DNA from 2 places in the Peribacillus sp. P4_C12 genome. Region 2 is predicted to be linked to the other one. Evidence: riboswitches for the same ligand, from Rfam matches in the RefSeq annotation. Region 2 holds a riboswitch; the other holds the start of a gene.
The links. A riboswitch is a leader RNA that binds a small molecule or an ion and turns the genes downstream of it on or off. The one in region 2 is predicted to bind glycine.
Positions count from the first base shown of each region.

Region 1: linked by a shared signal. The riboswitch ahead of AC1DUW_RS01795 (amino acid permease) and the one ahead of gcvT (glycine cleavage system aminomethyltransferase GcvT) in region 2 are both predicted to bind glycine.

Region 1 is NZ_JBFUIB010000003.1:19,267-39,778, forward strand. Features, by position in the region: gene AC1DUW_RS01730 (YehS family protein) at 33-551, shown strand; gene AC1DUW_RS01735 (transporter substrate-binding domain-containing protein) at 1,178-1,954, shown strand; gene AC1DUW_RS01740 (amino acid ABC transporter permease) at 2,012-2,656, shown strand; gene AC1DUW_RS01745 (amino acid ABC transporter ATP-binding protein) at 2,653-3,387, shown strand; gene AC1DUW_RS01750 (NEW3 domain-containing protein) at 3,672-6,179, opposite strand; gene AC1DUW_RS01755 (ROK family transcriptional regulator) at 6,453-7,679, shown strand; gene AC1DUW_RS01760 (extracellular solute-binding protein) at 7,679-8,770, shown strand; gene AC1DUW_RS01765 (ABC transporter ATP-binding protein) at 8,786-9,898, shown strand; gene AC1DUW_RS01770 (ABC transporter permease) at 9,895-11,583, shown strand; gene argH (argininosuccinate lyase) at 11,599-13,083, shown strand; gene AC1DUW_RS01780 (MepB family protein) at 13,356-13,949, shown strand; gene AC1DUW_RS01785 (sodium:solute symporter family protein) at 14,288-15,754, opposite strand; gene AC1DUW_RS01790 (DUF3311 domain-containing protein) at 15,751-15,951, opposite strand; gene AC1DUW_RS01795 (amino acid permease) at 16,140-17,480, opposite strand; glycine riboswitch at 17,660-17,738, opposite strand; gene AC1DUW_RS01800 (ketopantoate reductase family protein) at 18,295-19,221, shown strand; gene AC1DUW_RS01805 (amino acid permease) at 19,660-20,512, shown strand, end outside.
Region 2 is NZ_JBFUIB010000255.1:398-5,415, reverse strand. Features, by position in the region: partial or broken gene AC1DUW_RS20420 (aminomethyl-transferring glycine dehydrogenase subunit GcvPB) at 1-256, opposite strand, end outside; gene gcvPA (aminomethyl-transferring glycine dehydrogenase subunit GcvPA) at 249-1,595, opposite strand; gene gcvT (glycine cleavage system aminomethyltransferase GcvT) at 1,614-2,720, opposite strand; glycine riboswitch at 2,874-2,957, opposite strand; glycine riboswitch at 2,961-3,048, opposite strand; partial or broken gene AC1DUW_RS20405 (DEAD/DEAH box helicase) at 3,432-5,018, shown strand, end outside.

The DNA.
Region 1 (20,512 bases), on a different contig from region 2:
TAAAAAATAAGAAATATACAGGAGGTTTATGGATGCATAATCATGATATTTTAATTAGATTAAGATATGCTCTGGATATAAAAAATAAAGATATGGTAGAGATATTTAAACTTGGGGATATTGAAGTAACAAGAGAAGAAGTCATGCAGATGCTCACAAAACCAAAAGACGGTTTCTATGATGAATACGACGACGATGATATGGATGATGAAGGTATAAAATGTAACAATACGATGTTGGAATCCTTTTTAAATGGCTTGATCATTTTTAAAAGAGGGAAACAAGAACCAAAACCCGGCCAGCCAGAAAACCCGGCACCGACTGCAAAGAATAAGGAAAGCATGAATAATATTCTGCTAAAGAAATTGAAAATTGCGCTGACATTAACAAGCGAGGATATGATTGATATCCTGGATGAAGCAGGAGTCATGATAACTAAAGGAGAATTAAGCGCCATCTTAAGAAAAGTTGGTCATAGAAATTATAAAGAGTGCGGGGACAAATTCGCCAGGAATTTCTTAAAAGGGTTAGCTTATAAATATAGGGGATAAGGGAGCAGCCAAGTAGTTGAAATAAAACTACTATATGAATAAGATGCTCATACCAATGCTCAATTTTTTTGAAAGTTACTTAACCGTTAATAAGAAATAAAAGAATCCTAATTTCTCATTTATGACCCTGAGAAAATTAGGATTTTTTGCAAACTTCACCAAAATCCAATGTTCCGCCACATACGCTCTACACATGTTGAATTAGTAACAAAATTAGTTTTAAAATAAAATAGTAGACCACTAATTAAAGTTGTGCATAAAGTGTGGACAAAGGAAAGAAGGAAGAAGGAGAAATCCCAATCCCTCAAGCCTTTCTCCTATCCTTGTGCATAACTTTTTTTAGAGGGGAGAAAGAACGACCCTATATATTATTGAGAAAAATGAAGTACAGCAATGAGAGTGTTCCATTGTAAAAAGCCCATTCTATTGAAACTTTTTTTAGTATACGTTTCAATACCAGTTTCTAATTACCATCACCTAAACTAGATTAGGAAAATCATCCCTAATATTATTTAAAGAAAATAATATATATTCAAAAAATTCATACTATAATACTTTATACTTATGCTATATTATAGGGAGAATTATTTATTATCACGTATAATCTAAGAATTGGAGTGATTTGAATGAAGAAACTTGGTTTATTTAGTATGTTTTTGATTCTTACTATCATTATCTCAGCTTGTGGAAGCAATGATGAAAAAAATGCAGGTGAGAAAGAGAAAAGTCAAAAGGTATATAAAGTTGGTGTGGATACGACATATCCTCCCTTTGAATTTAAAGAGGGAAACGACTATAAAGGTATTGATATTGAATTAATCAATGCAATAGCAAAAGACCAGGATTTTAAAATCAAATTTTCTCCAATGGATTTCGGTGGTATTATTCCAGCGATGCAAGCCAATCAGCTTGATGTCGCTATTGCAGGAATGAGCATTACAGAGGAAAGAAAAAAGGTAGTAGATTTCTCAACGCCGTATTTTGATGCAGGATTAACAGTGGTTGTTAAAAAAGATAATACAAGTACTAAATCAGTCGATGACCTTAAAGGAAAGACCATAGCAGTGAAAAAAGGGACAACCGGTGCTAAATATGCACAGGATAATTCCAAGAAACTAGGAATTAAAGTTGTTCAATTTAATGATAGTCCAGCTATGTTCCAGGAAGTAGCAAACGGTAATGCCGAAGCACTTATAGAAGATTATCCTGTTATCTCCTATGCAATTGCTCAAAAAGACCTTGGGTTAAAAATCGTAGGTGATCGTTTGAATGGAGATCAGTATGGAATTGCTGTATTGAAAGGGCAAAACCAGGATTTATTGAAAAAAATAAATGACGGTCTTGCTAATCTTAAAAAAGATGGAACATACGATGAAATATTAAAAACTTATCTTGGTGAATAGATTTATGCTTATTAGGCGCGCTTAAAGCGCGCTTTCTTTTTCTAAGGGGTGAATAGAATGGATATAATTGTTGCGGCATTGCCTATTTTATTAAAAGGACTTCAGGTGACACTTTATATCTTTGTAATTGCCATTATCCTAGGTTTCTTGATTGGTTTAGTGGTGGCCTTGCTGCGACTTGCTCCTATCAAGATCTTGAACTGGATTGCAAAGGTTTATGTAGATGCGATACGAGGAACGCCGTTTATTGTGCAATTGTTTTTTATATATTTCGGTGTGAATTCACTGAATTTGATTTCTTTAAACAGTACTACAGCTGGAATAATTACCGTTGCCATCAATGCAGGGGCCTATTTTGCTGAGATAATAAGAGCGGGAATTCAATCCATCGATAAAGGGCAAACAGAAGCGGCAAGATCAATCGGATTCACTGGTACTCAAACAATGCGATATGTAGTACTGCCACAAGCCTTTAGAAGGATGCTTCCCACCATTACGAACCAATCGATCATTAGTCTAAAAGATACATCTCTATTATCCGTTATCGGTATAGCGGATTTAACACAGCAAGGGCAGATTCAGGCTTCGGCAACCTTTGAAGCGTTCAAGATTTGGCTTGTTGTTGGTGTGATTTACTTTATCATCATCTATTTGTTAACCCTTATTGCTAACTTCATAGAAAGGAGGGTACAAGTTCGATGAGCATCATTACTGTAAAAAACCTGAGAAAATCATTTGGAACTGTCGAGGTTTTAAAAGATATTAATGCAGAAATAAAAGAAAAGGAAGTAATTTGTGTAATAGGTCCTTCTGGATCTGGAAAGAGTACATTTCTGCGCTGCCTGAATCTTCTTGAGGAAGTTACGGGCGGTGAGGTGGTCATTAATGGGCATGATATTACTGACCCTAAAGCGAAAATCAATATCAACAAAGTTAGACAAGAGGTTGGAATGGTTTTTCAACATTTCAATCTATTCCCTCATAAAACCGTGTTGGAAAACATAACGTTGGGGCCTATTAAAATTCGTGCCACCGATAAAGCTGAAGCGGGAAGATTAGCGCTTGAGTTACTGGATAAGGTTGGGCTAAGGGAAAAAGCAAATAGCTATCCAGGAGAACTATCCGGAGGACAAAAACAACGGGTTGCCATCGCAAGGGCATTGGCCATGAATCCGAAGATTATGCTATTTGACGAGCCGACTTCTGCACTTGACCCTGAAATGGTCGGAGATGTTTTAGAGGTAATGAAACAACTTGCTAAAGAAGGTATGACAATGGTTGTTGTTACCCATGAAATGGGCTTTGCCCGGGAAGTTGGAGACCGTGTCATATTCATGGACGGAGGGTATATTGTAGAAGAAAATGAACCGAATGAATTATTCGGTAACCCTCAGCATGTTCGAACCAAAGCCTTCTTAAGTAAGGTGCTTTAGGCAGGTAGAGTGTGGGAATGAATGGCTAAAAGAGTGAATGCATATCACTTAAGAGGCTTATAAAACTCACCAACGTTGAAGTTAAAATAAATTAAAGTTGTGCATAACGTGTGGACAAAGGAAAGAGAGAAAAAGGAGAAATCCTAATCCCTCAAGCCTATCTCCTATCCTTGTGCATAACTTTTTTTGTTTTAGAGGTAAAGGTTAATCGTGTTCAATCAGGCTAAACATTCATACAAAAAAGTAACCTATGCATTCAACACCCGCACAGGTTACTTCTCTAGTTACTGGGCCCCGTAACTAATCAAGTTCGTCATGATTCGATATCCTCCTGGTACCTGGCTTTGAATTTGCCGGTAGAGGACAAGGTTGGTGTAGAGATAAGTTCCTTTACCGTAATTGGCCATTAGGATTCCACCATCAAATGGTTCTTCATTTGGATCAGCCATGGAAATGAAAGTTTCAAATCTTTCGTCCCATTTCATTGGGAAGTACAATCCTCTTTCTTGAACCCAATTGTTCCAATCGTCCGTTGTTATTTTGTTTGGATAGTTGAAAAGCGCTGATTCTGGTTTCAATACGTTTACTGTGGCTTTTTCATCGGTTACTCTCCAGCGAATGGATGGATTTCCGATTGTAAGTGGATATGGAGCAGTCGTCAGGGCATCCCATCCATCACCAGGTTTGTGGTATTGAACGACAAGGTGACCGCCGTTTTCTACGTATTGAAGTAAGCGCGCGTTATTTGTCTTTAGATCTTCTCGAGATAGATAAGCGCGTATACCTGTAACAATCGTGTCGTATTGGCTCAAATCACCTAATGCTAAATCATCAGCTGTTAGCTTTGTAATATTAAGACCTGTGTTGCTTAAGTAATCGGCTACTTTGTCAAATCCACTCTCAATGTAACCTACTTTTAGTGAAGCTGGCATTAAAAGCTCAAATGCAACGGTGTTGATTGCTGCTGGGTATTGGTAATAGAATGTTCCGATATGGTCATAGGAAATTTCTTGAATAGTAGAATCAAAGGTTTTTCCATTGACAGTAGCTTCTGCTTTTAGCTGATATTCACCATTTTGAATCGTCTTCGGTGGTATAAGGGTGAATTTTACTTGTTTTTCTTCTGATTTTTCATTAAATGATACGGTTGCTTTGGTAGGTGACACTTTCCAATTTTTAGGTATTTTTAAAGCGACGTTTGCTGATGTTTTTCCTTCTGTATAATTTTTTACAGTTACGGTTACTGGTATTTCTTCCTGTACATCTGCTGTGTTTACTACGATGTCTTCAGGTGAAAGGGTAAGACCCACATCAGGTAGGACAGCGATTGTTCCTTCCAATTCTTCTGTGATGGTAGTCTTGGTTTTACCGGATTCATATGAAATGTTGGTTGTAATTGCTGATTTGTCATAAGCATGGTAAAAGGAAGCATCTTTTGGAACGTTAACCTGGTAGGTGATGGTCTCTGATTTATTTGGTGCTAGATTGATTGCTTTAGATTTTGTTTTAGCTTTCCATCCTTTAGGCACGTTCAATTTGGCAGAGAATTTTTTCAATGTTTGTTTTCCGGTATTCTTCACTGTTACGGTTACGTTCGTATTTTGACCTTTTGTAAGGATCGCAGAGGCTGATTTTGCTTGAACATATAGTCCTGAAGAGACATAACTAACGTTTTGTAATTGCTCTTCTTTTAATGAGAGCTTATGAAGCAAGTCGTTCTTCAACTCAGAGTTTAGCTTTGCCTTTTTAATTTGCGAAGTAAGTGAACGTACATGAGAAAGAGCTGTTTGGGATGTTGTGAAAACACGTTGATCATTCGGATAGGCCGCAATAACTGTGTTCAAATCCCGTTGTACATTTTTAAAATAAGATTTTAACTTTGAAGCTGAAACTGGGAGTTTATCAGCCCATTCGGTAAAATTATAAGGTACTCCTGCAAAAAGGTCTGACTGGTCTTTCGTATCAACTGCACTTTGTTTCAAATCTAGATGAACCTGGCGAGGTGCTGCAGGGATATCAGAGCCCATTCCTTGGCTTTTATGCAGATAGCGGGATTGTTCTCCAAGCTGTGGATAAGTCATACCGTATATTGGGTCATAGGTACCGATTTCAATGGATGTGGTGGCTTTATCTGCGGAGGAAACAGGTAAATATAATTTTTTCACTTGCCATACCGATAGACCTTGTTTCAATTGTTGTGGAAAAACAGATGGATTAGCCGCATCCTTAAAAGCACGTTCACTTAAGATTGTCATTGTGCGATGATGTCCATGCTGGGTATCATCATTTTGGAAGGATGGCATCAATATATCAGGCTGATATGTTCGGATAAACCGGATAAGCCGTTCATATGTGAGTTCCTCGCCCCATTTTTCTAATGTTTCTTCTGGTGTTTTCGAGAAGCCAAAATCATAGATGGGATCAGAGGTTGTTTCACTGAGATGATAGGCTTTAACCCCGGTAATTTTTGCAGCTTCTATCATTTCTCTTGAACGGATAATTCCAAGAGCATTGTCCAGTTCATCCCCAATTTCATTTTGTCCGCCTTCCCCACGGTTCGCAATTAGGCTGGAGGTCTTCACACCTAACCCTCTCGATAAATAGGCGAGAAAGTCGCTGCGCTCATCATCTGGATGGGCACCGCTGTTTAAGAATGTAACGGTTGTCTCGAGTGGCTTGACCGCATTCCATAACTCAACATTAGGTTTTTCCTTTTTTGCTGCGCTACCTGCGAGCGGCAATAGTGAAAAAACTAACAAAAGTGAAAGCAAAGGTACCAAAATTTTTTTCATGCCTTCCTTTAACCCCTTTCAAATTTAATAAAAAACCTAAGCTTCTTTGAAGACTATGAAAAGTATGTTAGTAATATTACCTAACTAACTTGATGAAAAAGCTTATCTAATAAATAACATAATAGGTTATAATTGTAAATGAACCGAAATAACTATTAAAAACAGAGTATTTGAAATAATCAAAAAAAATATCTTGTGCACTTTCTTGATTTAAGTTATATTTTTACTTAATTAGTAAGATTTACTAACTAAATAATGTAAGGCCGTGATGTGATGAGTTTTAAGCGAACACCCAATCATCAAAAATACGTAAATAAAAAAAGAATCATTCAATGCATCCAAGAATGTTCATCTATTTCAAGGGCTGAAATCGCTGTTAAGCTTCAGCTTAGTAAACCGACAGTTTCTCTTGTTGTAGATGAACTTATACAGGAGAAATGGGTATTTGAGAAAGGAATAGGAGAGTCCTCTTCTCAAGGCGGGAGGCGGCCAATCCAGCTCTTTTTCAATGAACGAGCGGCATATATCATAGGAACCGATATTGGCGGAACAAAAGTGAAAATCGTTTTATGTGATTTAAGTGGCAACATCCTTGCTGATACTAGTTTTTCAACAAATATTTATCTGCAATCAGGTCTTCTTAAACAAATGGCTATTGAAACAGATCGGTTACTTGCAAAGAATCAGATCGCGAAAGATAGGATTTTAGGGATGGGAGTTGGGATTCCTGGTATTACACAAACAGCAAGTGGACTAGTAATTGAGGCACCGAGTTTAGGGTGGATTCAGTATCCATTTATAGCCGAAGCGAAACGGTATTTCGATTTCCCTATCTTTGTCGACAATGATGTGAATGCTGCTGCGCTAGGTGAACAGTGGCTAGGGAACGCACAGAATAAGCGAAATGTACTGTTTATTGCAGTTGGCACAGGGATAGGAAGCGGCATTATCTTGAATAACCAGTTATACAGAGGGGCTTCGAGTGCAGCTGGAGAGATGGGATATATGGTAACTAATAAAGAGGATATGAAGCGTGAATTTAAGCCGATTTTCCACAGATATGGCTATTTAGAAAGTGTTGCAGGAGGAAAGTCCATTGGTGCTCATTTTACTAGAGCAGTTCTTAAGGATCCTCATCATTCCTTTTTTGAACGGGCCCAGTCTTCTGAACTATCAGGTGAAGATGCTTTTTTGTTCGCAAAAAAAGGAGATTCGACAGCTATAGCTGTCATTAATGACGCCATCGAACATTTAGCCTACGGAATTGTCAATGCAGCCTGCTTGCTAAATCCAGAGGTCATTATTTTAGGAGGTGGTGTATTAAATTCATCTGAATACATTTTACCTAGAATTCGGGAGATTGTTGATCGATATCTTCCAAGTTTAGTAGAAATGAAAACTTCACAACTGGGAGAAAACGCAGGAGTTTTGGGAGCGGTTTCCCTATTTTTAAGAGAACATGATAGCATTTTGAATTTTCATAATGAGGGGGATTATTAATGAATAATAAGAAAAAGTCGTTTGTTTCAGTGCTAACCTTATCGGCAGCTTTATTGATTTCTGGATGTAGCAGTACAGATACAAAAACGAATTCGAATGCAGGCGGTGCCAAAGAAGAAAAAAGTGAATTAGAAGATAAGATTGTAGTTTATTCACCGCATGGAAAAGATATTTTATCAAAATTCGAGACTCAGTTTGAAGAAAAATATAGCATTGATGTTGAGTGGCTTGACATGGGGTCTCAGGAAATCCTTGATCGTGTTCGATCAGAGAAAACTAATCCGCAGGCAGATGTTTGGTGGGGAGCACCTTCCACGAACTTTAACCAAGCAAAGGATGATGGACTGCTAGCTGCTTACCAACCTACCTATTCTGATAGTCTTGATGAAGGGTTCCACGATCCAGAATGGTATTGGACGGGAACGAGCCAGACTCCAGAAGTCATCATGTATAACAGCAAGGAACTATCAAAAGACGAAGTACCAAAAGATTGGGATGAGCTGCTTGACCCGAAATGGAAAGATGAAATTATCATTCGCTATCCGCTAGCATCTGGAACGATGAGGACGATTTTTTCTTCGATGATTTATCGCACGTATAAGGATACAAATGATCCTCAAGAGGGCTATGATTGGTTAACGAAGCTCGACCAAAATACAAAAGAATATTCAGCCAACCCGGAAATGATGTATAACAAAGTAGCCAAAGGAGAGGGTTCACTATCTGTTTGGGCAATGCCGGACGTTGTCATGCTGAAAGAAAATAAAAACTATCCGTTTGAGTTTGTTATTCCAGAAAGCGGAACACCGGTGTTGACAGAGGGAATTGCCATTGTTGAAGGTGCCAAGCATCCAAAAGCAGCTGAAGCGTTTTATGAGTTTGTGAACTCACCAGAAGCTGCGAAAATTTTAGCTGAGGAATTTTACCGGATTCCGACAAGAAGTGATGTGACGGATTTACCTGAATGGATCACGGAAACAGATATTAAAACGATGGATATTGATTGGGATGTTTTCCAAGAAAAAGGTGACGAGTGGATGAAATATTGGGACGAAAATATTAAAAGTGGAGATAAAGAAATAAAAGAATAAGGAAGTGTCGTTGGGATGGCGTCAATAAAAATAGAGAATGTCCAAAAAGCCTTCGGAAAAACGATAGCTATCGATCATTTAAATCTGGAAATCAAAGACGGTGAGTTTTTTACCTTTTTAGGTCCAAGTGGCTGCGGTAAAACGACAACCCTTCGGATGATTGCTGGGTTTTATTATCCAACAAAGGGTGTCGTCCGATTTGGCGACAAAGATATGACGCGAGTCCCTCCGGAGAAAAGAAATACTGGCATGGTTTTTCAAAACTATGCCCTTTTTCCTCACATGACAGTTTTTGAAAATGTAGCCTTTGGATTGCGCGTGAGAAAAGTTTCTTCAAGCGATTTAAAGGGGAAAGTGCTGGATGCACTTCGCAAAGTCAGGCTGGAGAAATACTCGGATCGTCAAGTGAGCCAGTTAAGCGGAGGACAGCAGCAGCGTGTAGCCCTTGCGAGAGCACTTGTTATAGAACCGGAAATATTACTGTTGGATGAACCATTAAGTAATTTGGATGCCAAGCTTCGTGATGAAATGAGAGCAGAAATCTTAAGGCTGCAGCGTGATTATAAGATTACCACCATTTATGTCACACATGATCAGGCAGAGGCATTATCCATGAGTGATCGGATCGCCGTTTTCAATTTTGGGGTATGTCACCAGGTCGGGACTCCAGCAGAAATTTATAATCAGCCCGCTAATGATTTCGTGGCGAGTTTTATTGGTGAGATTAATCTATTGTCCGTTCAAGTGAAGAACGTTCAACAAGAGAATATAGTGGTTACCCTAGAAAACGGTGAAGAACCGGTAAAATTAATTGTACATAATCACACTAATGAAGGAGAGTTAATTCAACAGAATGAAAAGAACCTTGCAGTTTCGATTCGTCCTGAAGCAATCCGTATTCTTGATACGGTCGAAAAAGGAACAAATATCTTAAAAGGAAAAATCGAATCTGTCCAATTCTTTGGATCTGTTGTGAATGTGATGGTGGATGTTCATAACGTGTTACTGAGGGTGGACGTGTTAAACACGCATGAATTCGGATACTTTTATCAAGGGAAGGAAGTGTATGTACAACTTCCGGAGAAACAACTGCGCCTCATCCCGGTCATAAGCGGTGATGCTCCATGATTAAAAATCGTGATACAAGGTTGACGATTTGGCTTCTTATACCAGTTGTATTAGTGCTCGTTGCATATGTTCTTTATCCATCATTGAGAACCTTTTTCGAAAGTTTGCAAAAAGACGGATCGATATCTTTCGGAAATTATCAGGATTTCTTCGTGCAGGAATCGAAAACGAACTTAGAAGCTCTATGGAACTCTGTTTATATATCAATTTTAAGTGTATTGGCTAGTGCCTTGATTGGTATTCCGCTTGCGATTATTTTTAACCGTTACGATTTTCCAGGCAGAAGCTTCTTTTCAACTGCAGCGATTTTGCCGATTGTTCTTCCATCATTGGTAGGGGTTATGGCCTTTATGTTTTTATATGGAGAATCAGGATTAATTCCAAATGCTATTAAGGATTTGTTTGGTCTTGATAAAGTTCCTTTTAAAATTGGCGGGGTTTCGGGAATCCTGATCGTGCATGCCTATACGATGTATGTATATTTTTATATGACCGTATCCGCTGCGATCAATAAAATTGATCCGTCTCTAGAAGAAGCTGCTTTTAACTTAGGAGCGAATAAATTCAAGGTATTTTGGAAGGTGACATTTCCATTATTAACACCTGCCATCGTTGCCGCTTCTTTACTTGTATTCATGATTTCAATGGCTTCATTCAGTGCCCCGTTTTTATTAGCTGGTGGGTACCGAGTGTTGAGCTTGCAAATATATTTTTCGAAAATTAATGGTGATATGGAAATTGCTGCTACTCAATCTGTAATACTTTCCATTGTTTCGATTTCATTTCTATTATTTATGCGTTGGTATCAGAATAGGAAAGATTACCGCATGGCTTCGAAAGGAATCGGGGCACACAGGAGTGAAGTGAAAAATCCGCTTATGAAGTGGGTGATGGTGGTAACTGGTATCATCGGCGTACTTATTCTGCTTTTACCGCACTTTACGATTCTATTGCTTTCACTTGTGCCGGATGGAACCTGGACGTTTCAAACGTATCCAACAGTATTTAATGTGGAAAATTACCGGCTTTTGTTTGAAGACCCTAATATTTTTAAACCGTTACGAAATAGTTTACTAATGGCTGTTATTGCCACACTAGCAAATTTGGTATTTGGGGTCATAGCGTCCTATGTTCTTGTCAAACGGAAATTCATTGGGAAAAGCTTTATTGATATTCTAGTCATGATTCCATGGGCCTTGCCAGCAACGGTTATTGGGATGAACTTGATATTCGCATTTAATGAACCTAGCGTTTTTTCTTTCGGTCAAATATTAGTAGGAACATTTTGGATTTTGCCCCTGGCCTATTTCGTTAGACATATTCCACTTGTTGTCCGCTCAACTAACGCCGTTCTAGAGCAGCTTGATGACTCGATTGAGGAAGCAGCCAGAAACTTGGGGGCAAAGTGGTTTTATACCTTCAGAAAGGTCATTTTACCGATTATTATGCCTGGCGTTTTATCAGGGACATTATTAGCCTTTATCGAGTCTGTAGGAGAATTCCCAACCTCAGTCCTATTGTATACGATTTCTAACAGACCTATATCTATTGAAATTATGAATCAGCTTCGAATGTTCAATATGGGGCAGGCAGCTGCTTATGGGATGATTCAAATCACGCTGATTGTTATTGTTCTCTTTATTTCGAACAAGTTTTTTGGAATCAAAGCAGAAAAAGCCTTATAAATCGGGGGTAAAAAGATGAGTAAGCTGGATGAATTTATCAAAAATGAAGGTAGTGTTTTTCCAGGGAAAACATATGTAGAAGAGCTTCTAATGCCCGTTTTTAATGATCAAAGAGATTACTTATTTCATGTGATGTTCGATATTCATCGAGCCCATGTGATCATGCTTTCAGAACAAAAGATTATTAAAGAAGAAGAAGCAAAAATTATGCTGGATGGGATTCGGAAAGTGGCTCAAACAGATCTAACCCTCCTGACCTATCAACCTCAATTCGAAGACTTATTTTTCATGATGGAGGCAAAGATTGGCGAAGAAATCGGTCATGAGCTTGCAGGAAAGATTCATATCGGTCGCAGTCGTAATGATATGGGAGTTGCAATGTATCGGCTTGTTTTGAGAGGCCATCTTCTTCAATTAATTGGCTATGCAGACCAATTGAGTGAGTCATTCTTGGTGCAAGCTGAAAAGCATATAGAAACCTATATTACGGGTTACACGCATACTCAGCCAGCTCAGCCGACTACATTAGGCCACTACTTTCTAGCCATTTATGATGTTCTTCAAAGAGATATTGGAAGGTTATGGGCAGCCTATGAAACGGTGAACCTATCTCCTCTGGGAGCGGCCGCATTAACCACAACTGGTTTTCCAATCAGCCGGAATCGTACCGCTGAATTGCTTGGCTTTGAGGCGGTTGTTGAAAATTCCTATGACTCGATTGGCGGGGCCGATTATTTATTAGAAACTGCAACTGCAATTATGACGTGCATGGTCAATACTGGAAGATGGATTCAAGATTTTTTGCAGCATGTGACAAGAGAGTTTGGTACATTTTATGTGGCAGATCCTTATGTTCAAGTAAGCAGTATCATGCCGCAAAAAAGAAATCCAGTATCAATTGAACATTCCCGATCGATTGCCAGCAGTGCGTATGGTGATGCGCTTGCTGCAGTGAATATGATCCACAATACTCCATTTGGTGATATCGTCGATACGGAAGATGATTTACAGCCGCATTTATATCGAGCATTTTCGAATGCAGGCCGTGTCATGAAACTAATGTATGCAGTCATATCAACCTTGAAAGTAAATGAAGAACATACAAAAAAAATGGCCGCAAAATCTAGTATCACGGTTACTGAATTAGCAGATACTCTATCAAGAGATTACGCGATATCATTTAGGAAAGCTCATTCCATAGCTAGTCATATTGCAAAACGGTCGATAAGTGAAGGGAAAGAGTTATATGACTGGGACACACAAGACATTAACAAGATTATTAATGAATTCGTTTCAGTGAATATAGCAGAAGACGAATGGAAAAAAATCATCTCTCCCGAATATTTTGTGGAGATTAGAAGCATTCAAGGTGGACCTAGTCCGAAAGAAGTTTCGAGGATGATTGTGAATAGAAAACAAAAACTAGAACAACAGGTGCAGGAATATAAGGAAATTGTTAAAGCTTTGAATGATAGAAGGAAAGCTTTAGTGGAATATTGAGGTTGCAGTTTTGGAAAATCCCGTAAGCAGAACTAGTGTCAAAGTCAGCATAATGATTAAAGACCCGGGAGGAAGTTGCCTGGGTTTTTTAGGTTCATTCCATTTTATTTAAATGTCATCTAACTATTTACAGGGCTAGGGCTCTGATAATTGAATGTGTAGAACGAGTGTTCTAAAATAAAAGAAAAGAACGAGAGTGAGGTGTATCGAATGGCTTTGTAAGAGAATATAGTAAAATGACTAGAAAGCTTTAAAATGGAGGATTAGAACAGATGGATGAGAAAAATCGAGACTTATTAGAAGCTGATCTCAGCGGTCAAAATTCCTGGGCTTCCTCTGAAACAATTCATAGTGACCTTCTTGCAACTAAGGAACTTGTCTTTAGTCCATGCAGGTTTGAGTTCTCTCAACCACTAATAGAAGCACAAAACGCTGAATATGGAGCCTATATATTCAAGTTGAATACTCTTACGGTTAGATTTCGTGTGGCAAAAATCATGCCTACAAAGGTAGGACAATTTGTGACTTTATGGGAGAGAATTGGGGATGGAGTGATTCAACCATATGACGTATCAGAGCCAGTTGATTTGTTTGTTATTAGTACTCGCAAAGGTAATCACTTTGGTCAGTTTGTATTTCCAAAAGCTGTTTTATGTGATCAGAATATAGTATCTAATAAAGGTAAAGGTGGTAAAAGAGCAATACGCGTTTACCCACCTTGGGACAAGCCTACTAGCCGTCAGGCACAAAAAACTCAGATATGGCAGCTAAAATATTTCATAGAGATACCTATAAATACACCAATAGACTGTGTTCGTGTTCAAATGCTTTACAGTCCAATTCACGCAAGTCAATTAGAAAAATAATTATGATCTCTATGAATTTGGGAATATGTACAATTGAGTCGTAATAATTTGATGAATTTTCAACATTATCGTTTAACATAGTAAAGAATAAAAGAATCTGCTGATTGCCAAGGCTCTTGCTGTCTTTCATTACACATGTATTAAGAGAAAAATAGACGGTTTAAGGGAGAAAAACGCCGAAAAAAGAAGTGTGTATCCTTTATGGGGTATGAGATACATAACAATCGAAAGGCTCAGTCTTTTGACTGAGCCTTTCGATTGTATAATTGACGGTGCACTTTTAATCCCCAAAAAACCACCGTCAAAGAAGTACTTCATATATCTTTAACAGATTTAGATTATTTTGCGGAATCTAACTGAACCGAGAGCTTTCTGAAAGCGAGACTTACAGTAATCATAACAAAGAAATTGACCGCCAAGGCAATGATTCCAACATTCAAATCCTTCGCTGCCTGTGGTAAGGATGGAAACATGGTACCTATGGTTGAATGACTAAGTGTAATGTAGGTTACGATGGCCAATCCGCAGATGATCCCGGCGATCGCTCCATATTTGTTGATGGTATTAGTCTTTTTCAGGCTAAAGAGAAGAGACGGAAATAACTGTGTGATAAGACTGTATCCCATGAGAATTAATGCTGACATCGTTTCGCCGCCGTTTAAGGTAAAGTAGACTGCTATTAATGCAATAACAGGAACGAGGAACTTTGCTAATCTTACAACGTTCCGATCGGATACTGTAGGTGCAAATTCCTTATAGACGTTTTTCGCGAGCAGTGTAGCCACACTCATTAAAAGCATGGATCCTGGTACTAATGCGGTCAGCATTCCAGCTCCGCCGATTATGCCTATAAACCATGGATCAAAGGTCTCAATAGAAAGGCGCAGCAATGAGAGGTCTGCATCTGCCCCAACGAGTCCAGGCACTTTCAATATAGCAGTAAATCCTACAAAAAAGACAAATAACAACATGAGCGTATATAAGGGACTGATTATAGCATTTTTACGAAATACTTTCCCGCTGCGCGCCGAATAGACAGCGCTGAAAACTTGGGGCCACATGTAAAAACCAAATACAAGCAATATTACCGTGGAGATAAACCATGAAACACTAAGCCCCTGTTCAGGAAGCTTTAGAAAACCAGGCTTGGCTGCATTTACGGCCTCAAACATTGGTTGAAAACCACCAAAGTAATGAATAGGAAGATATATTCCTAAGAATCCTATAATCACGATCATCATGATATCTTTAATGACTGCTGTCCAAACTGAGCCGTGTATTCCAGAAATCATAACATAAATGGTAAGGCTGATTGCTCCCATCCAGACTGCGGTAGACATTGAAATTGCTCCATAAGATGCTTCTGAAACAATAATCCCTAATCCTTTAAGTTGCACGACAATCACTGGAATCATAGATACCACACCGACAAGTGCTGCCAGAATTCCTAAACTTGGGCTCTTATACTTGCTTACAAAGAAATCAGATTGAGACATTAGACTATTTTCTTTGGCATATTTCCATATTTCCGGAAGAAGCCAATATGACAATACATAAGACAAAGTAATGTAAATAAGGACGTATAAAGCGGGTGCACCCTTACCATAAGCCCAGCCGCTGCCACCAAGAAAGGAAAACGTCGTATAAATTTCTCCAGCCATCAATAGAAAGACGAATATAGCACCAAAACCACGGCCTCCAACTGTCCATTGTTCCAAATTCATGTCTTTTCCTTTTGAAGATCGAATACCTAAAAAGATTGATAAAAGTAAAAATCCTAAAATAATTAAGAGGGAAATATTCATTCCTGGTCACCTTCCCGATTTCTGGGGTCCAACTTATACATGATGCCCAAAATAACGGATGTAAGGACCACCCACATAGCCATCCAAAACATATTAAAAGGCATCCCTAATACGTAAGGTTCTATTCTGTTTACAAACGGAAGAAATCCTAATATGCCTATAAAAGGAACTAGAGTAAGTATATATATAATCTTCATTAATCCAACCCCTCCATTCTAAGTGAAAAGTCATTTATATCGACTTACAGTACCTTACACTATTTTAATATAAAATTTACTGTGGCTGCATTATATATTTTAGTAGCACTTCTCTGTGTTAGCAAAATAAATTGAAAAAAAGGAAGGGAGTGTCCCTTCCTTTTAATTCCTGCGACCATGAAAAATAGCTACTTCTTTTTCTGATAGTTATAGAGTACGAGTAGAAGAATGAACCAGATTGGCGTCATTAACAGTGAAAGTCGTGTAGCTTCAGCGAATAGCATAACGATTAGGATGAACAGAAATAATCCTAAAATAACGTAATTGATAAAGGGTGTAAAAGGAGCTTTGAATGTAGATTGCGCTCTCAAGTCCGGACGTTTTTTCGTATATTTGATATGTGAAATCAGGATGATGCTCCAAACCCAAATAAAACAGATGGCACTGATTGTAGTTACTATTGTAAAGGCCTGTTCAGGTATCATTTTGCTTAGCAATGCCCCTAGGGAGACGACGATTGCCGATGTAACCAAGGCATTACTTGGAACAGCATGTTTATTTAATTTTGCTAATTTTGCAGGAGCATCGTTATTATTGCTTAATGTATAAAGCATACGGCTTGTTGAAAATAAACCGCTGTTGCCGGCAGATGCAGCGGATGTCAGGACAACAAAATTGATAATCCCTGCAGCGATTGGAATGCCGATTAGTGTAAAGACTTCTACGAATGGACTGCTTGATGCATCCAGCTGTGTCCAAGGATTGACGCATAGAATGACGAGTATGGCACCTACATAGAAAAGTAAAATTCGGACCGGGATTTTATTGATGGCTGATGGTATATTTTTTTTCGGGTTAGCTGTTTCTGCTGCAGAAACACCAATTAATTCGACCCCTACAAAGGAGAAGACAACCAATTGTAAAGATAGCAGGAAGCCGGATACGCCGTTCGGAAACATGCCTCCGTGGCTCCAAAGGTTGGTAAGTGAAACGGTGCCAGTATTGGTTTTGAAGCCAATGACTAACAGGATGATGCCTACAATAATTAAGGCAACAATCGTGATGACTTTAATGAGCGCGAACCAGAATTCAAGTTCTCCAAACAATTTAACCGTCAATAGATTCAACCCTAACAGAATGACCAGGCAAGCAAGAGCTGGTATCCATTGAGGGATATTGAACCAATATTGCATATAGACACCAACCGCGATGATATCGGCCATGGCTGTCATGATCCAACAGAACCAATAGGTCCATCCGGTCACAAATCCAGCCCACGGCCCGATATATTCGGTAGCGAATTCGGTGAATGACGTATAACCGGCGTTGGATAAAAGTAATTCCCCTAAAGCCCTCATAACAAAAAATAAGGCAATCCCTATAATAAGATAGGAAAAGATAATGGAGGGGCCTGCCAATTGGATGGCTTTACCGGATCCAAGAAATAAACCGGTACCAATTGTTCCTCCTATTGCAATTAATTGTACATGGCGATTTTTTAAATCTCTTTTCAATTCCTGTTTAGCCAATTTGAGCATCTCCCGTTGTTTATGATCTTAGTCGTGTGGAGCGTGATTCTACATTCCGTGTAGCTCGTTGTTTTCACCTCGCTTATGCCATTGAATGGCAATATCTTGGATTTTGGACAATAAAAAAAGAGATTGGATACTACCAATCTCGTCAGGTTTAAGAATAACAATTCATCATTCGTTACTCTTCTGTCCTTTTGCCTGAGATTGTGAATCCTTCGGCGCTGTACTATGTACAGTCTCTCCAGAAGCTGCTCCTGCTATAGTGTGATCCATAGCATTCAACGCTTGCTAGTATGCGGTTGTAATAAATGTCCGTTTGTAGAAGAAATGAATCTTCCTTCGGTCATTTGTCATTATACTTAAATAACGTCAATATAATATTGGAATTCTATCATTGTTTATTCTATAGGTCAATATGGAAATTGGAAAGTTAGCGGGTAATGTAGTTGATGTATATCAACATTCTATAAAAGTAGTGATTTGAAAAGCCATAGTTACTGGAGCGATGGATAACGGGGCCCGCTTTAAAATCAATACAAAAAACAACAACAAATTTTGTGGTTATCGTTCCGCAGAAGAGTAGACTTCGTTAAAGACTTAATTTGCTTTTTAGTGAAATACATGAACCAAAAGGAAGCTGTAAGGAAGTTACAAACCCCTCGTGTCATTATTGATATTTCACAATATTGTAGCTTTTCTAGGTGGTTTTTTTCTAAACAATTCATACCATAGAACTGGCATTTTAATCGCGACTGTTTTCCGAATAGTGTGATAATATTTAGGTAAAAAGGTGAAAGGGATTAGAGATGCTATGGCGATAAAGACAGTATCAATTGTTGGATTAGGAGCACTGGGCATTTTATATGGACATCATTTATCAAAGGAAATGCCGAAGAAGAATGTGAGGATTATTGCGGATACAGCTAGAATAAAGAGATATGTCCAGGATGGGGTTTATTGCAATGGTGAGCGTTGTGACTTTCATTATGTAACGCCTGAAGAAATATGCGAGCCTGCAGATTTGATGATTTTTACTGTTAAATTTAGTGGATTGGAAGATGCTATCGAAGCGGTGAAGAATCAAATTGGAAAACAGACGATTATTATTTCTGCTTTGAATGGAATCACAAGTGAAGCGATTATTGGTGAGGCGTATGGAAAGGATAAAGTCTTATATTGTGTTGCGCAAGGTATGGATGCTGTTAAAGAAGAAAATAAGTTGACATACGACCATATGGGCATGCTCTGCTTTGGTGAGCGGGAACCTGGTTTGGTTTCAGAAAAGGTTCAGCTGGTGGCAGATTTTTTTGAAAAAGTGAATGTCCCATATGAGATAGATACGGATATGTATAAGCGGCAATGGGGGAAATTTATGCTGAATGTTGGTGTTAATCAAACTGTTGCTGTCTATAAAAGAAATTATGGTGAAATTCAACGAAAGGGTCATGCAAGAGAAATGATGATTTCTGCCATGAGAGAGGTTATCGTTCTGTCAGAGAAAGAAGGAATTCATTTAACGGAAAGAGATCTGGATTATTGGTTAAGTGTATTGGATGCATTAAGCCCAGAAGGAAAGCCATCCATGGCTCAAGATATCGAAGCTCGACGTTACAGTGAGGTTGAGTTATTTGCAGGTACGATATTAAAATTAGGTGAGAAATACGGTGTGCCTACACTTGTAAACAAAGAGTTATATGATCGGATTAAACTTCTTGAAAGTCAATATATTTGCAACTAAAGTTTGACTTTTTTCTATAATAACTCCCTTACCTTTCTCTAGAAAAAGGCCATTTGAACTGAGCTCAGTCTTTAAAGACTGGGTTTTCTTTGGTTGTGTTAAATTCCCTACTTTATCTTATTAGGCTCATGTTATTTTATTGATTTCTTAAAATACTAATATATCTAATATCACTTTTAGTGATTGAATTTTTTTATACTGGTTAGTGTTTCCTCTAGAAATACATTTGTTTTTTTACAGAATATTTATTATTATAAGATAAGATTATAAATTATTCGATATGATAAAGAATTGGAACTTTTCAAATCTAATCATAAGTATGGAAAAAGAATCAACAGTTGTTTTAATCTAAATTGAGAGTTAATTAGGGGCTAGAAAAAGACTTTAATAACCTTGTACGAAGTATAGTCGCTAATATTACATCTGGAGGAATTAAACATGTCAAACAAAGAATTAAAGAGAGGGCTAGAGGCACGTCATATTCAGATGATCGCTTTGGGCGGTACCATTGGTGTTGGGTTATTTATGGGATCAGCAAGTACGATTAAATGGACTGGACCATCTGTAATGCTAGCTTATGCTATCGCTGGTCTTTTTATATTTTTCATCATGCGTTCTATGGGAGAAATGCTTTATTTAGAGCCTACTACGGGTTCGTTTGCAACATTTGCGAGTAACTATATTCATCCTTTAGCAGGTTATATGACTGCATGGAGTAATTGGTTTCAGTGGGTAATCGTCGGAATGTCCGAGATAATTGCCGTTGGAATGTATATGAAGTATTGGTTCCCAGATTTACCCGCATGGATACCAGGTGTGATTGCCATGGTTATCCTAGGGGCTGCAAACCTCATTTCTGTAAAATCTTTCGGGGAATTTGAATTTTGGTTTGCGCTTATTAAAATTATAACGATTGTACTGATGATTATTGCTGGACTAGGTCTTATCTTTTTCGGATTTGGAAATGGCGGTGATGCAATTGGATTATCAAATCTTTGGGCAAATGGCGGCTTCTTCACCGGAGGCTGGACAGGGTTCTTCTTTGCGCTTTCCCTTGTTGTAGCATCCTATCAGGGCGTTGAACTTATCGGTATCACTGCGGGTGAAGCGAAAAATCCAACGAAGACTGTAACAAAAGCTATCCAAAGCATCATTTGGCGTATTTTAATATTCTATATTGGCGCTATTTTTGTCATCGTGACAGTCTTTCCTTGGAACCAACTAGATGACATCGGTAGTCCGTTTGTTTCAACCTTTGCTAAAATAGGTATTACTGCAGCAGCAGGTATTA
Region 2 (5,018 bases):
GGTTATACTTCATCGTACAAGAACCGAGTGGATAAAAGCCCGAATCCACCCCGTGATTCCGTTTGGAAAGAGCTGTATAATGACGCATGATATCTAATTCCGATACTTCTGGAAGCTCAGCCTCTTCTTGACGGATGTATTCGGCAGGAAAAATCTCTTCAAGTGAAATTTCTTCAACATCCATTTCCGGTAGACTGTACCCGATTCGACCGGACGTACTGATTTCAAAAATGAGTGATTGATCTTGATTATTCATGTTGATCCCCCAATTCCTGCGCAAGTGCATCAATTTCTTCTTTTGTTCTAAGTTCTGTTACAGCCACAAGCATATGGTCTTTTAGCTGTGGATAAACAGTCCCTAAGTCGAAGCCGCCGATAATTTCTTTTTCAAAAAGACTTTGATTAATTTCTTGGTAAGATGCCGGCAGTTTAATGACAAATTCATTAAACGATGGTCCCTCAAACACCACTTCTATTCCTTTTTCCTTTATAGCTTTTTTCGCATAATAGGCTTTTTGAATATTATTCACTGCCATTTCTTTGACACCCTTTTTCCCAAGTGCGGTCATCGCAACAGAAGCTGCCAAAGCATTTAACGCCTGATTGGAACAAATATTGGATGTGGCCTTGTCACGACGAATGTGTTGCTCACGAGCTTGAAGCGTCAGCACAAATCCCCGTTTACCATTTTCATCCACTGTTTGCCCGACGAGACGACCTGGCACTTTTCGAACAAGTTTGTTCGTGACCGCAAAGTATCCGCAATGCGGTCCGCCAAAAGCTGCTGGAATACCGAATGGCTGAGCATCGCCTGTTACGATATCCGCACCAAGGGCACCTGGAGGGGTCAATGCACCTAGTGCAAGCGGGTTACTTGAAACGATAAACATGGATTTCACACCATGAATGATTTCTTCCATTTCTTTCAACGGTTCAATACGTCCAAAGAAGTTTGGATATTGCACAATGACTCCCGCAATATCGTCTTTCGCCAATTCCTTTAAGGCAGCTAGATCTGTCACACCATCTTTAAATGGAATTTCAATGACTTCCACTCGCTGACCTTTCGCATACGTCTTAACGACTTCCCTTGATTCAGGATGTACTGCCGCTGAAATTAGAATTTTCTTACGTCGTGTATGACCGGATGCAAGCATCGCTGCTTCCGCTAATGCCGTCCCTCCGTCATACATGGAGGAATTGGCTACATCCATTCCTGTCATTTCACAAATCATCGTTTGATATTCAAAAATGGCCTGAAGCTCCCCCTGTGAAATTTCTGGCTGATAAGGGGTGTAGGCTGTATAAAACTCCGAGCGGGAAAGAACATGATCGACGATGACCGGTGAATAATGGTCATACACGCCCGCACCAAGAAAGGAGGCATAGTTTTTAAGATCAGCATTCTTGGAAGCAAGTTTTGATAATTCTTTCATTAAGGCTGGCTCTGATTTAGCTGGTTTAATGTCATATTCGCCTTGAAAGCGGACACTTTCAGGAATATCGTTGAAAAGGTTCTCAACAGAAGGGACCCCTATTACCTCCAGCATTTGTTGTTTATCCTGCTCTGTCATGGGTAAGTAACGATGTTTCATCTTAATGACCATTCCTCTCTATTTACGTGGTTTTTTATAAAAAGGTGTTTGTATAATAACAGCTTTCAATCGTTTTGAACGAATTTCCACTTCGACTTCAGAATCCATCACCGAATAATCTTTATCGATAAGTACCAATCCTACATTTTTCTTCAATGTTGGTGATTGAGTGCCAGTCGTAACTTCACCAATGACTTTATCCCCACTGTATACCTTATAGCCATGACGAGGAATGCCGCGGTCAATCATTTCAATTCCGACAAGCTTACGTTGTGCCCCTTTTTCCTTTTGTTCAGTAAGAACGGCTTTCCCGAAAAAGTCGGCTTCCTTATCCACTTTAACCGCAAAACCAATCCCGGCTTCAATTGGGGTAATATCTGGTGAAAGCTCCTGTCCATAAAGCGGAAGTTTAGCTTCAAAGCGGAGTGTGTCACGTGCCCCTAAACCTATCGGCAGTATCCCTTCTTCTTTTCCTGCATCTAGAATAGCTCTCCAAAGGGCCGGGCCATTTTCACTGTGGCTATATATTTCAAAACCATCTTCACCCGTATATCCTGTACGTGAAACCATCGTGGAAAGCCCATTTATCAGGACATTTTCCTTGAATTTAAAAAAGCCAATTTCACTCAAAAGTGTATCATTAGATATTTTTTGTAATATTTTCTCTGCCAAAGGTCCCTGCAGTGCCAACTGTGTATAATCGCTTGATACATCCGAAAGTTGGACATCCTCTGAACAATTAGCTTGTAGCCAGTTAAAATCTTTTTCTGTATTGGCGGCATTGACCACGAGCAGATAGTCGTCTTCTGCCTTTTTATAAATGATAAGATCGTCAACAGTACCGCCGTTTTCATAACACATAGCCGTATAAATTGCTCCGCCCTGTTTTAGCTTTGATACATCATTGGTCATCATTTTTTGTAAAAAGGAAAGACTCCCTGGGCCCTTCACATCAACCTCACCCATATGGGAAACATCAAATAAGCCAGCTTTTGTACGAACTGCTTCATGTTCGTCCTTGATACCCGAAAATTGGACAGGAAGTTCCCAGCCGCCAAAATCGATCGTTTTTCCTCCGTATTCACGATAAACCTCAAATAGTGGCGTTCTTTTTAAATTGGTCAAAAAATGACCCCCCTTAGATTTTTTAGATTTACTTTGCTCACTTTTCTAAAAGCTTCTTTCCATTCTGTCAGATCATCTTATACTTCTCATCCTGATTCATAATGTGGAAAAAAGGGCACAAAAAAGGACAGAGAAAGCCCTAAAGAGCTTTTTCTCTGTCCTGAAACCTGAAAGTTTACCTATATAATAGGCTTTCCCCTTTGGTGGCCGTTCTGCAACGAGCGGCGCTCTCCAGAGTTGCGTCCAATAAGAGTTCTTTTGCCTGAGAGATTCACTGCTAAGTTTGCTCCTTCGGCGCTACATTCGTAGTCTCTCCCCTTATCTTCACCCGCATATAAATGTGTCTCCACCAATTAGGAAAGTAATTAATCCTACTGATAGTTAGTAAAACCTCTGTGCATTTACAATATGCTTTTTCTACCAACTCTCCTTAAAACTTCAGAACTTAATGAATGATCTCTAGTCTGTTAATCTGGGATAAAGTAAGAGGCGGTTGCCCATACTATGAAAAACATGAACTACATTCATAAAAATGTACGCTTCTCTTAAGCGTTTGGGAAATTGGAATTTTCTAAATATACTTACATCCTACCTTAAGAAACTTTTCTCTGCAATATTTTTTACTGAGAAATATTTTTCTTACTTCACATATAAAATGTTCGGGTTTCAACCTTAAATAAGAAAATTATGATTTTAGAAGGAGTAGTTTCAATGAAAATTAATATATCCTTCAGTTCTGATTGGAATGACGAGTTTCTACAAAAGATGGAAAATGACGGTCCATGGGGCTTTATAAATTGGCTGTTCAAATGGAAGAAAACCTCATTATTCCTGATTTTGAAGGTTTACAGGCACCCAAGCATCTTCCACAGCTCACCCCACTTCCCCACCAATTGGAAGCGGCAAAGCAGGTAGTTGAAAAGATGAATGGAAAAGCCATTTTAGCTGATGAAGTAGGTCTCGGGAAAACAATCGAAGCTGGCTTGATTCTAAAGGAATATATGATCCGAGGTCTTGTTAAAAAAGTATTAATTCTTGTCCCCGCTTCACTTGTAAGTCAATGGGCTTTTGAATTGAATACCAAGTTTCATATTCCGGCTGTTGTTCAAAGAAAAAGCTATGTGTGGGAATCATGCGATGTTGTTATATCATCCATTGATACAGCGAAACGCGCTCCCCATCGAGATATCATTTTTAATCAGCAATATGACTTTATCATTATTGATGAAGCTCATAAACTTAAAAATAATAAAACGAAGAACTATGAATTTGTCCAAAATCTGAAAAAGAAATTTTGTTTATTGCTGACAGCTACGCCAATTCAAAATAAAGTCGAAGAAATTTTCCATCTTGTTTCGTTATTGAAACCGGGACACTTGGGAAATGCAACACTCTTTTCTGAGAAATATAAAGGCAAAGGCCGAAATGTTATTGAGGATGAGCACCTAAAGGAACTCGTCAACACTGTAATGATTCGGAACCGACGGGCTGATACTGGAATTGAATGGACAAAAAGGCAGGTGGAAACAATCATCATTGAATTTTCTCCAACTGAACAAGCCTTGTACGACGCTGTTTCCAAATTTAAGCCTATTTCAGATGGATCGAAGGGAAGTTCTTTTTCAGCACTCACGCTCCAAAGAGAAGCATGCAGCAGCAGAGAAGCCGTTTTTTATACATTGAAAAACATGAAAGCCAAATATGAACAGCCTTCCCATGACTTTTTAGCAAAGCTAGATGAGCTGTTTGAGAAGGTAAATGAAACAGAACAAAACTCCAAGGCTGAAAAAGCTTTAGAGCTCATCAAGAAAATTGATGACAAAGTGATTATCTTTACCGAATACAGAGCCACTCAGCTATATTTACAGTGGTATTTACAACAGAATGGAATTTCCTCAGTTCCCTTCCGCGGCGGCTTTAAGCGTGGAAAAAAAGACTGGATGAGAGAATTATTCCAAAAGCAGATTCAAGTTTTAATTGCTACCGAAGCCGGTGGGGAAGGAATAAACCTTCAATTTTGCCACCACTTGATTAATTTTGACCTGCCATGGAATCCAATGAGACTTGAACAAAGAATTGGACGGATTCACCGACTTGGCCAGGAAGAAGATGTCATGATATATAACTTTGCAACGAAAAATACAGTTGAAGAACATATTTTGAAATTATTATATGAAAAAATCCATTTGTTTGAAAAAGTAATTGGTGAATTGGATGATATTTTAACGAAGCTGGATATTACTAACATCGAAGAATATTTAATTGACGTGGTCGGCGAGTCCCGAACTGAGGGTGAAA